4 regions of the Klebsiella sp. WOUb02 genome follow, and region 3 is predicted to be linked to each of the others. Evidence: predicted binding sites of a transcription regulator. Region 3 holds the regulator's gene; each other region holds the start of a gene.

Region 1 (3,161 bases), on a different replicon from region 3:
TAAAAGCTGAATAATAATCCCCGATCAACAGACCAGCGGCGAAGACTGATGACACAGGATCGTTGTGTATTTCAGTACATTTGATGTTTTACCTTCCGGGACTCGATCTTATGGCCGATAAAGGCAAGGATCTCACAGCATTATATCTTTCCGAACGTAAACGACTGGAGCGTCAGATAGACCGCAAAGTGGGCTGTCGCAGCACGGCCAGCGATCTGGTGCAGGACATTTTTCTGCGGTTGTGGGAAAAAGCCGTAGAGTGGAAAGGAGATTCTGCTGCCTATTTAAGCCGCTGCGCGCGCAACGCCGCCATCGATCATCTGCGCGCCGAGAAAACCCGCGAAGCGTATTTGAAGGGCGTGCTGTCAGACCCGTTTTTCGAGCCTCCCCTGTCGCCGCAGGAGATCCTTACCGCCGAGCAGAATTTCCGCCATATCGAAGAGGTGCTGGGTTCTCTGCCGGAAAAAACACGCCATATCTTTCTTCTGAACCGTGTTCACGGCCGCAGTTTTTCTGACATCGCCTGTGTTATGGGGATATCATCTCGCGCGGTGGCAAAGCATATGGCACGAGCAGTTTCCGCATGTGAAGTCGCATCCGCGAATGGAGTGAAAAATGTCGATTAAATCGATTTCTGGTGATGCTACAGTCCGTGCAAAAGCACGTCGTTTGTTTCTGGCTATGCAAAACTCTCCGTCGCGTCGTCAGAAGGCCGCCTGCGGTAAGTGGCGTGATGCGCATCCGGCGCACGAAGAAGCCTGGCAGACGATTGAGTCAGCCTGGCAAGACAGCGCTGCACCGGGTCAGCAACTGGCAGAAAAAGAGGCAAATGTGCTGTCCGGCTATCTGGCGGAGATGGGCAAAAACCGGACGCGAAAGGCGACACGTCGCCGCGTTAGCTCGGCCATTGCGTTGTGCATGATGCTGGTGATGCTGACTGGTCTGTGGCTGAAAAATCCATCGTGGATACAGAATTTATCTGCCGATCAGGTGGCGGCAAAAGGTGAGCGGCGCGAGGTTCTGCTGGCCGACGGTTCGAAAGTGCTGTTGGATGCCGATAGTGCCTTCGGCGTCGATTTCACCCCGTTCGCTCGCCGTATTCATCTGCTGCGTGGCGGGGCTTTTTTTGATGTGGTTCCTTCAAAAACTCCGTTTATTGTTGATACCCACGCGGGCAGCGTTCGTGTACTGGGTACGCAGTTTGACGTGCGCCTGCAGGAGAACAGTGGTGTGGTGACGCTGGCGCGCGGTAGCGTAGCCGTCAGCAGCAAAGGCCAGCCGCAGCCAACGATGATTAAACCCGGGCAACAGGTGGCGTTCAGCCCGAACGGGGTTTCTGCCCCGGCCAGTGTAAACGTTGAGGATGCAATGGCGTGGCACGGTGGTCGCTATATTTTCTATCGCGCGCGACTGGGAGATGTGATGCGCGAGTTGGAGCGCTATCGACCGGGCCGGGTGGTGATTCCATATTCTGCGCTGGCGAATCAGCGGGTCACCGGCAGTTTATCCCTTGCCGACACCGACAAAGCGCTGGACTCGTTACAGGCCAGCATCGGCTTTCGCATGCGGAAAGTGACCAGTTATCTGGTGATAATCACGCCATAAGCTTGATTTATAGTTGTTTATGATTTTTCCGTAAAAAAATTTTCGTTTTCAGGTTCAGTGGTGCACCTGCTGATGCGTGATCGTAGTGATAATAAATATCATTTCCGTTTAATTGCGATCGTCTTATCGGATATAGGGCACTTTAATGAACAACAAGAAAGTTCGTCGCGCTGGCTATGTATTAGCCTCTGCACTGCTGGCAGGTACCGGTGCAACGGGTACGGCGGTGTCCGCCGTACAGCAACCTCAGGTTCAGCAGTTTAGTTTTACTATTCCAGCAAAGCCGCTCACCCAGGCCGTCAATGAGATTGGCAGGATTGCCGGTCTTTCCGTGGTGTTCCCTGAAGACACGGCGATTGAAGGGACAGGCAGGCCGGTGCAGGGCCGGATGAGTGTTAAGCAGGCGCTGACCATTCTGCTGAGCGGCACCGGGATGGGTTACTCCTTCAGCAACGACAGTACCGTACAGATTTATCGGCTGCCGCCGGAGCTGGCTGCTGATGCCAGTACCATAGTTGTCATAGCCTCGGCTAACGGCAGGCTCGGGCCGGTGAACGGCTATGTTGCCAGCAACAGCACCGCGGGGACAAAAACCAACACGCCGCTGATGAAAAACCCGCAGTCGGTTAGCGTGATCACCCGCGATCAAGTGGATATGCAGGGGGCACAGAACCTGACCCAGACGCTTCGCTATTCAGCTGGGGTCTCGGCGGAAGTGCGCGGATCGGCATCACGCTACGATCTGCCCTATATTCGTGGCTTTGGATCGCCTACCGATAGCAACCAGTATCTTGATGGACTGCGTCTGCTGCGCGGGGGCGGCTACGTGATTCCGCAGATTGAAACCTTCGGCATTGAGCGCATTGAGTTTCTCAAGGGGCCTTCCTCGACACTGTACGGTGGAGTGAATCCCGGCGGGCTGGTTAATGCGGTATCTAAAGCGCCATCCAGCGAAGCGCAGAACTCGGTAGAGTTCCTCTACGGCAGCCACAAGCGCATGCAGTTGGGGCTCGATTCCACCGGGCCGCTGGTCGACGATAATTCCCTCCTGTACCGGGTGATTGCCCTTGGCCGGCAATCGAATACCCAGGTGGTTAACACTAAAGAAGAGCGGCTTTTCGTTGCGCCGTCGCTGACCTGGATACCCGATGTCAATACGTCTTTTACCCTCAGTATGAGCTATCAGCGCGATCCAGAAGGGGGCTACTACGGGGTTATACCGACGGTTGGCAGCCTGTGGTCCAGTCCGGCTGGGCAGATCGCCCGTAATTTTAACGATGGCGATCCGGAATATGATGAGTTCAGCCGCACACAAACGGCGGTGGGCTATCAGTTTGAACACCGTTTTAACGACACATGGACGGTGCGCCATAATCTACGTTACCTCGATCTGACCACAGTGACCAAAAGCGTCGTGACTTCTGCGCTGGCCACCGACGGGCATACTATTTCCCGCTATGCGCTGGGCACTGATGAATCTCTGCGGGGGATAACGTCCGATCTGCAACTACAGGCGGAATTTGATACCGGGCGCTTTTCACATACCACCATTACCG
Region 2 (3,161 bases), 2.0 Mb from region 3:
TGAGCTGGACCTGGCGCATCAAGGTCCTAATGCATCTCGAAACCGAGCTGATGGGCACCGTACGCGAACGCGCGGAAGATGAGGCCATCAACGTCTTTGCGCGCAACCTGCACGACCTGCTGATGGCGGCGCCCGCGGGGCTGCGCGCGACGATGGGGCTCGATCCGGGCCTGCGTACCGGCGTGAAGGTGGCGGTCGTTGACGGCACCGGCAAGCTGGTCGCCACCGACACCATCTACCCGCACACCGGCCAGGCGGCGAAAGCCGCGGTAGCGGTTGCCGGACTGTGTCAAAAACACAACGTTGAGCTGGTTGCTATCGGTAACGGCACCGCCTCGCGCGAAACCGAACGCTTCTTCCTCGACGTGCAGCAGCAGTTCCCGAAGGTCACCGCGCAGAAGGTGATCGTCAGCGAAGCGGGAGCGTCGGTCTATTCGGCCTCCGAGCTGGCGGCGCTGGAGTTCCCGGACCTTGACGTTTCCCTGCGCGGCGCCGTCTCTATCGCGCGCCGCCTGCAGGATCCGCTGGCCGAGCTGGTGAAGATCGATCCGAAGTCTATCGGCGTCGGCCAGTACCAGCACGATGTCAGCCAGACGCAGCTGGCGCGCAGGCTGGATGCGGTGGTTGAGGACTGCGTGAACGCCGTCGGCGTTGACCTCAATACCGCCTCCGTGCCGCTGCTCACCCGCGTCGCCGGGCTGACCCGCATGATGGCGCAGAATATCGTCGCCTGGCGCGATGAAAACGGCCAGTTCCAGAACCGCCAGCAGCTGCTGAAGGTGAGCCGCCTCGGCCCCAAAGCCTTTGAGCAGTGCGCGGGGTTCCTGCGCATCAACCACGGCGATAACCCGCTGGATGCCTCCACCGTGCACCCGGAAGCCTATCCGATCGTTGAGCGGATTCTGGCCGCCACGCAGCAGGCGCTCAAGGAGCTGATGGGTAACAGCAGCGAACTGCGCAACCTCAAGCCTGGCGAGTTCACCGATGAGAAATTCGGCGTCCCGACGGTGACCGACATCATTAAAGAGCTGGAAAAACCGGGCCGCGATCCGCGTCCGGAATTCAAAACCGCGAAGTTCGCTGACGGCGTAGAAACCATGAACGATCTGCTGCCGGGCATGGTGCTGGAAGGGGCGGTTACCAACGTCACCAACTTTGGCGCGTTTGTCGATATCGGCGTACACCAGGACGGCCTGGTGCATATATCATCGCTCTCGAATAAGTTCGTTGAAGACCCGCATACCGTGGTCAAAGCGGGCGATATCGTCCAGGTTAAGGTGATGGAAGTTGACCTGCAGCGTAAGCGTATTGCCCTGACGATGCGTCTGGATGAACAGCCCGGCGAGAGCAACGCGCGCCGCGGCGGCGAGCGCCCGCAGGGCAATCGTCCGCCGGCAAAACCGCGCGGCCGTGAAGCGCAGTCGAATGGCAATAGCGCCATGATGGACGCGCTGGCGGCGGCAATGGGTAAAAAACGCTAGCCCTCTCTTTGCCCTCCGTTCCGGGGGGCAATCTCCTGCTAATCGCTCAGCAATATTGCGTAAACGCTTCACGATAAATTCCAATAATCTGTTAATAAAGGCGAGCGCAAGTCTATTTATTAAATATTCATTTCATTAACCAATGAAACCTCAATTAAACAGTAATGTCAGAATGTAATATTTTATTTATTTACTCCTATCGCACAGACCTTGAGTCATATCAATAAAACAGCGAATTTCCGCACAAAGTCTATTATTACGCCAGTTATGTATTGATGATAAAAACTATTCTCATTATCATTATTTACAGTATCAATTCTTATTCGTTGGCTGTGCTCCCCGATACCGCACAGCCGCTGCTCACGATGAACTCTCGTTCAGTTAGCGATATACAAGTAGGCCCTATGCAATTTACTCCCGATAGCGCTTGGAAAATTACCGGTTTCTCTCGCGATATAAGCCCGGCTTATCGTCAGAAACTGTTATCCCTTGGCATGTTGCCTGGCTCCTCTTTTAACGTCGTCCGCGTGGCGCCGCTTGGTGATCCTGTTCATATCGAAACCCGGCGCGTGAGCCTGGTATTACGTAAAAAGGATCTTGATTTAATAGAACTGGAAGCGGTTGCACAATAACGCCCGGCCCGGTAATAAGAGTCTGAAATATGAAAAAGTTAACCATTGGTTTAATTGGTAATCCTAACTCCGGCAAGACCACCTTATTTAATCAGCTCACCGGCGCGCGCCAGCGCGTGGGTAATTGGGCCGGCGTGACCGTTGAGCGTAAAGAGGGAGCCTTTACCACCACGGATAATCAGGTCACATTGGTTGACCTGCCCGGCACCTATTCGTTGACCACCATCTCCTCGCAAACCTCACTGGATGAGCAGATTGCCTGCCACTATATTCTCAGCGGCGACGCCGATCTGCTGATTAACGTCGTCGATGCCTCAAACCTTGAGCGTAATCTCTACCTGACGCTCCAGCTGCTGGAGCTGGGGATCCCCTGCGTCGTGGCTCTGAATATGCTGGATATCGCCGAAAAGCAGAAAATTCGCATCGACGTCGACGCCCTCTCCGCCCGCCTTGGCTGCCCGGTTATCCCGCTGGTGTCGACCCGCGGTCGCGGTATCGAAGCCCTGAAGATGGCTATCGATCGTCACCACAAAAATGAAGAGATTGAGCTGGTGCACTATCCGCAGCCGCTGCTGCGCGAGGCGGAAAAGCTGGCGCAGGCCATGTCCCGGGACATTTCGCCGCGTCAGCGCTGCTGGCTCGGCCTGCAGATGCTGGAAGGCGATATTTATAGCCGCGCTTACGCCGGCGACGCCGCCGATAAGCTCGATGCCGCCCTTGCGAACCTGGGCAGCGAGATTAACGATCCGGCGCTGCATATTGCCGATGCCCGCTACCAGAGCATTGCCGCCATCTGCGATGCCGTCAGCAACACCCTGACCGCCGAGCCGAGCCGCTTCACCGCAGCAATGGATAAAATCATCCTCAACCGGGTGCTTGGGCTGCCCATTTTTCTGTTCGTCATGTATCTGATGTTTTTACTGGCCATCAACATCGGCGGCGCCCTGCAGCCGATATTCGACGCCGGATCGGTAGCTATCTTTATTCACGGCATTCAATGGCTGGGCTATACCCTGCATCTGCCGGAGTGGCTAACCGTATTCCTCGC
Region 3 (3,161 bases):
CGTCTGGAAGGCACCTGGGTTAAGGCCGAGGGCCAGCAGGGCTACTTCCTGCAGCGTATGACCCCAACCTACGCATCTTCTAACGGTCGCCTGGACGTGTGGTGGGATAACCGCTCCGACTTCAACGCCAACGGTGAAAAGGCCGTGTTCTTCGGCGCCATGTATGACATGAAAAACTGGAATATGCCGGGCTGGGCGTTTGGCGCGTCTTACGTTTATGCATGGGATGCGAAGCCGGGCAAAATGGCGACGCCAGATGCCTACTACAACGCCGACAAACGTCTGGAAGAGTCGGCCTACAGCCTCGATGCCATGTATACCGTGCAGGATGGCCGGGCGAAGGGAACGTTGTTCAAGCTCCACTTCACCCAGTACGACAACCACTCCGATATTCCTAGCTGGAGCGGCGGCTACGGCAATATCTTCCAGGATGAGCGCGACGTGAAGTTTATGGTTATTGCTCCGTTCACTATTTTCTGATGCCGCAGCCGCGGGCGTAAGCCTGCCGCCAGTCCGTGAGGTTGATTATGAAAAAGCTATTGCTCATCGCCATGCTGGCATCGGGCCTGGTGGCCTGTACGCAGTCACCGGCGCCAAAAGAAGATACTAAATTGAAGGACGCCTACAGCGCCTGCATCAATACGGCAGAAGGGAATCCGGATAAAGTTCAGGCCTGCCAGAGCGTGCTGAACGTTCTTAAAGAGGATAAGCAGCACCAGCAGTTCGCCACGCAGGAAAGCGTGCGCGTGCTGGATTATCAGCAGTGTATCCTGGCGACCCGCACCGGCAACGATCAGGCGGTGAAAGCCCGCTGCGACCAGATCTGGAAAGAGATCCGCCGCAACAATACCCGGCCCTGATTTCCCTCGTACCTCCTATTTGCGGGCATAAAAAAAGCCAACCTTCGGGTTGGCTTTTTGCTGCTTACGCGGCGGGAAACTATTTTTCCACCGCGTCGTGCGCGTGTTCATTTTCGCGGCAATCGCCTTCCGCACAGTGGCCGTACAGGTACAGGCTGTGGTTGGTCAGGCGGATACCGTGACGGTGGGCAATTTCACGCTGACGCGCTTCGATGGAGTCATCGCTGAACTCAATCACTTTGCCGCAATCGAGGCAAATCAGGTGATCGTGATGATGCTGCTGCGTCAGTTCGAAAACGGATTTACCGCCTTCAAAATTATGGCGGGTAACAATGCCGGCATCATCAAACTGGTTCAGTACGCGGTAAACGGTGGCCAGACCGATCTCTTCACCCATGTCGATCAGGCGTTTGTATAAATCTTCCGCGCTGACGTGATGGTTATCCGGCCCCTGCAGCACTTCCAGAATTTTTAATCGTGGAAGTGTGACTTTCAGGCCAGCCTTCTTCAATGCGGTATTGTTGTCAGTCATGCGGAATCTGTCCTGTTGCTAAACGATCTACTTCCATTAGCGGAAGTAATACAGAGAATCACCCGATGTAATGCGTTTCATTATAGAACTGCCATGATGAAATGAAAACCGCAAGCATCGAGCCTTTTATGCTGTCAAAAACGAGGCACAGGCTACAAACTGCGTCACGTCTCCTCGTTAAATCAGAGGACATTGTACAGATATGTGATTAAAAGTTAAAAACTTGTAGCTATTAGTTTTATTGCTTTTACCTATTAATACGGCGATATCCCAGGATAGCGCCGTTTAACGATCAGGCGTTTATGATTTCTTCGAGATGCAGTTCTTCAGAAACCTGCTTAACCCATTTCTCTACGCGCTCGTTGGTCAGCTCAGGCTGACGGTCTTCATCGATAGCCAGACCGACGAAATGGTCGTCATCAGCGAGACCTTTAGAGGCTTCGAAATGGTAGCCCGCCGTTGGCCAGTGGCCGACGATGGTTGCGCCGCGCGGTTCGATGATGTCGCGAATGGTTCCCAGCGCGTCACAGAAGTATTCAGCGTAGTCTTCCTGGTCGCCGCAGCCAAACAGGGCGACGAGCTTGCCGTTGAAGTCGACCTCTTCCAGCGTCGGGAAGAAATCGTCCCAGTCACACTGTGCTTCACCGTAGTACCAGGTTGGGATGCCCAGCAGCAGAATGTCATGACCCTGCAGGTCTTCTTTGCTGCTTTTGGCAATGTCGTGAACATCAGCAACGTCTTTACCAAGCTGCTTTTGGATCATTTTTGCAATATTTTCGGTGTTGCCGGTGTCGCTGCCAAAAAAGATGCCGATGATTGCCATGAGTAAAATAACCTCTTGAAACTTAATGATGTGGTAGTGGCGTAATGCCCGCAGATAACGGCAATCATAGCAGAACAGGGAAGGGCGCGGAAACAGCAATCACGCCCGACTGCACACTCTGCTACATGAAAGTGTTGTTTTTGCGGTTTCTCAGGCTTTACTCTGGCTATGCAGGGCCGCCAGCTGGTTCATCAACATCTCTTCAATCAGATCGCTGCGGTTCATATTGCGGGCATCGGCCAGCTCATTGAGCGCATCAACCGCTTCAGCGTTGAGCTTGAGCTCCACGCGCCTTAAGCCGCGAACTTTGTCGCGTTTAAGCTGGTTGCGTTTATTGATGCGCAGCTGCTCGTCGCGCGAAAGCGGATTGGTCTTTGGTCTACCCGGGCGACGCTCGGTTGCGAACAAATCTAATGTCGTACGGTCCGTTTGTTCTTTTGCCATGATTCAGAGTGACTTCGGGGAAACAAATTGTCGGGCCATTGCCGACACAGATAGCGCGCCATAATACATCAGGCGAACCGCTGCGCCAACGACCGCGGGCATTCTGCGGCGCGGTCGGGCAGTTTTTAGCCAGTTATGCCGCTAAAGAGGAGAGATATCGGCGAATGGCGCGCAATACCGCTTCCGGTTTCTCCGCATGGACCCAATGGCCCGCGCCGGCAATCACGTGCGCGCGGGCCTGAGGGAACTGAGCCAGCAGCGCGTCGCGATACTCATCGGTCACGTAGGGTGAGTTGCCGCCCGGGATAAACAGGGCCGGATGCGGCCAGGCGGGAACCGGCTGCCAGCCAACGATATGGCTATATTGATCCCACAGGACCGGCACGTTAAACCGCCACTGGCCGTCAACGAAGGACTTCAGCAGGAACTGAATCACGCCCTCCTCCTGTAGATGCTGGCGCATAATTGCCGCCGCCTGCTGACGGGTTGCGGCGCCGGCGGC
Region 4 (3,161 bases), on a different replicon from region 3:
CATCGTTCCGTGTACTGACAGGTCGTTGGTTGCCTGCCAGTCCAGTGAGGAGTTGATGGTATATTTTGGTATGACAGTCAGGTAATCGCCGGTAGTTTTATTTTTATTTTCGATGATATAGGTGAAGTTATTTTTCATCATCACCGTTTCACTGATTGGGAAATTAAGTGTTCCTTCCAGTCCCTGAACCACTGCTTTAGGAACATTTTCCCATTTATAGATATCTGAGGTCCCGTTGGAATAATCCGCAGAGTATCCGGCTTCAATTTTATTGCGGTAATCATTCCGGTACCATGTAAGCCCGGCCTGAATATCATCATGATGGAACTCAATGCCAATTTCTTTATTGACGCTGGTTTCTGCCTTCAGGTCCTTGTTCCCCTGCAGGTAACAACTCCCGGAGCTGGCGTAACAGCCATTACCGCTGCTGTACAACAGGTAGTTAGGGTTGGTCTGATAAAGATTGGGGGCTTTCCAGGCACGGGCAATGCCCAGTTTTAGTGTGAAATCATCACCCAGCTCCTGTGAGAGATTCAGGGCCGGACTGATATTACTTCCGGTGATCGTCTGGTAATTAAAACGCAGTCCGGGAGTGAGGCGGGTGGAATCAGTCAGGTCGATATTGTCTTCGGTATAAACACCGTATACATCAGCTGAACTGCTCTGGCTTCGTCCTGAGCTTGATACACCACTGATTTCGGAGCTGGTCGTAAGTGTATTCGAGGTGGGATCTTTCATCGTCTGATGATTCATTTCCGCACCGAGGGTGAGGGTCTGATTTACCCACAAATCGAATGGAATATTGACATCAGAATGCAGATTTGTGTCATTCAGGGTGATGGTTGAGAAACCGGTATTACTACTGAACATACCTTCAACACCACCAGACAATCCCTCTTTCAGTCGTTTATTACGCGTTTTTTCAAACTGAATATAGTTGTTGGTGGTCACACCATTGTCCCAGGCCCCGGTATATTTCAGTGCCAGTGTCTGACGGTAGATAACGTTGGTTTCTTTACCGTAATATGATTTTGTTAAAGTGCTGCTGTTCGTGTTTTGTGTGTCGCCAGCATAGAGGTTGCCCTGACGACTGTAGCTGGCATCCAGCTCCAGAGCCTGCATGGGCATAAATTCCCAGCGCAGCGCGGTGTTAATATTTTTATTGATAACGCCTTCACGGCCAGCCGGGTATTGTCCGGCATATTTCCCTGTGCGTTCTGCTTGGTGGCCACTGTTGATGTCCTGGGCATCGGCCTGCGTTTTGCTCCAGTTGCCGTAGAGTCTCATGGTGAGGTTGTCTGTTAACGCACCGCTGAGATTGGCATTGTAACGCCTGGTTGCACCTTCGGATTTGTGTTGTGGAACGTTGTAATAGGTGTTAAAGCTGCCATGCCACTCATTACTTGAGGGTTTGGTAATAATATTTACCACGCCACCCATAGCTCCGTTACCATACAGAGCGGCGGCCGGCCCACGGATGACTTCGATGCGGTCGATCATTTCCGCGGGAACCCAGTTACTGTCACCTCGTGTGTCACGCTCACCTCGCCAGCCATAACGCACCGAATTTCTGCTGCTGACTGGCATACCATCCACGAGAATCAGGGTGTTTTCTGGCCCCATTCCGCGAATATCGATCTGGCGGTTATTGCCGCGCTGACCGCTGCTGGAGTTACCGGTAAGATTCACACCTGGCATGGTACGAATGATTTCGGATACATCACGCTGGATAGGGTGTTTTTTAATCGCTTCGCTGTCAATGATTGATACACCTGGTGCCTGCAGGGTCTGCTCTCTGGCGGTGACAACCATGGTCTCCTGAGCGGCTTCTTTATCATCGTTGAGAACTGTTTTTTTGTTCTGACTGCCATCAGCTCCTTGGGACAACTTGAGGTTCCGAACTGGCGTGACTTCATCTGCCATGGCTGAAGGTATAGCGAGACAGCCCGCGATTAGTGAACTCAGGAGTGATATTTTATATTTGTTTTTTATCATGGTTTTGATTAACTCTTGCCATTATGTAATCTAGGTTTAAATAGTGTGAATGATTATCATTTGCAATGATGGATGAATTATGAAGATTAATGTCATAAAATTAATTAAATCCGGTAAACCCCCGGCATTGCCGGGGGACTCCGAAAGGTTTGACCTTTAAGTCAGTCGCGCGAATCTGAAATCTCCGCCAAGAGATGAGGATTCGTGATGAGAGACTATCAGAGCTTAAGCCATACGAAATGGGACTGTAAATATCACGTGGTTTATATCCCTAAACGCCGGAAACAGCGGTTATATGGTGCGCTGCGGCATGAGTTGGGAAAAATATTCCACGAGCTTGCGAGCCAGAAGGGCTGTCAGATTTTGGAGGGGCATCTGATGCGTGATCATGTCCACATGTGCATCAGCATACCGCCAAAGTACTCGGTATCGACAGTCGTCGGCTATCTGAAGGGAAAAAGCGCGATAGCGATAGCACGACACTTCGGCAGAGGTAAAAACTTCACCGGAGAAGTTTTCTGGGCACGAGGATATTTCGTTTCAACCGTTGGTTTGGATGAAGCCACGGTCAGGGCATACATACGCAACCAGGAGAGAGAGACGAACGATACGATCAAATGAAACTGAACGTATAGCAGCCGCCTTGGGCGGCTCATGGTTTGTCGGCGCCTTTGAGGCGCTCCCCCTAAAGCCTCCGGCTCTGCCGGAGGATACTTACTATGAGCCCTTAGGTATCTCAATGGCAGCCTGATGTGTTACCCACCTTTTCACCGCTGATATATAACAGCACTCCGCGGAAAGATGCGTTGAACATCGGCCCGTGTCCCAGGTTCGGGAAATCCCAAAAGGCGGCATTGACGCCTTTACCTTTTAGTGTGGCGAGGGTTGCATGAATTTTCGTCTGCACTCCGGTAGCATGCGTTTCCCGGTTATCGCCCGGTGTCGCCGATCCTTCCATTATCTCCAGGCGCTTAGCGCAGTATCGTGACGGCCTGACCGCCGTGATACGGCTCAGCAGAGCATCATTGCCTCTGCCCAACGACGGGCTGGCGCTGTAGTATGTCCGGAAGTAAGAGGAGGACAGCCAGGAATCCAGCACGAACAGGCCGCCGTATGAGTGCCCCCACAAGCCGCGTCGCTGCCGATCGATATTCAACCCCTCTTCC

The links. The regulator Fur, encoded in region 3, represses iron uptake genes when iron is present. The targets are predictions, from matches to a motif close to ATAATAATGAGAACNACTATCAA.
Region 1: a site for Fur is predicted at 1,685-1,707, ahead of ABOC21_RS00510 (TonB-dependent siderophore receptor). Genes of this name have one in related genera too.
Region 2: a site for Fur is predicted at 1,760-1,782, ahead of feoA (ferrous iron transporter A). Genes of this name have one in related genera too.
Region 4: a site for Fur is predicted at 2,033-2,055, ahead of ABOC21_RS29345 (TonB-dependent siderophore receptor). Genes of this name have one in related genera too.

What each region holds. Positions count from the first base shown of each region.
Region 1 covers NZ_CP170104.1:64,954-68,114, reverse strand. Annotated here, with positions in the region: gene ABOC21_RS00520 (RNA polymerase sigma factor) at 111-626, shown strand; gene ABOC21_RS00515 (FecR family protein) at 616-1,605, shown strand; gene ABOC21_RS00510 (TonB-dependent siderophore receptor) at 1,751-3,161, shown strand, end outside.
Region 2 covers NZ_CP170110.1:4,155,925-4,159,085, reverse strand. Annotated here, with positions in the region: gene ABOC21_RS27190 (Tex family protein) at 1-1,481, shown strand, start outside; gene feoA (ferrous iron transporter A) at 1,886-2,113, shown strand; gene feoB (Fe(2+) transporter permease subunit FeoB) at 2,143-3,161, shown strand, end outside.
Region 3 covers NZ_CP170110.1:2,161,862-2,165,022, reverse strand. Annotated here, with positions in the region: gene chiP (chitoporin ChiP) at 1-480, shown strand, start outside; gene chiQ (ChiQ/YbfN family lipoprotein) at 528-860, shown strand; gene fur (ferric iron uptake transcriptional regulator) at 940-1,392, opposite strand; gene fldA (flavodoxin FldA) at 1,685-2,215, opposite strand; gene ybfE (LexA regulated protein) at 2,366-2,659, opposite strand; gene ybfF (esterase) at 2,793-3,161, opposite strand, start outside.
Region 4 covers NZ_CP170111.1:269,781-272,941, reverse strand. Annotated here, with positions in the region: gene ABOC21_RS29345 (TonB-dependent siderophore receptor) at 1-1,995, opposite strand, end outside; partial or broken gene tnpA (IS200/IS605 family transposase) at 2,203-2,630, shown strand; gene ABOC21_RS29335 (alpha/beta hydrolase) at 2,732-3,161, opposite strand, start outside.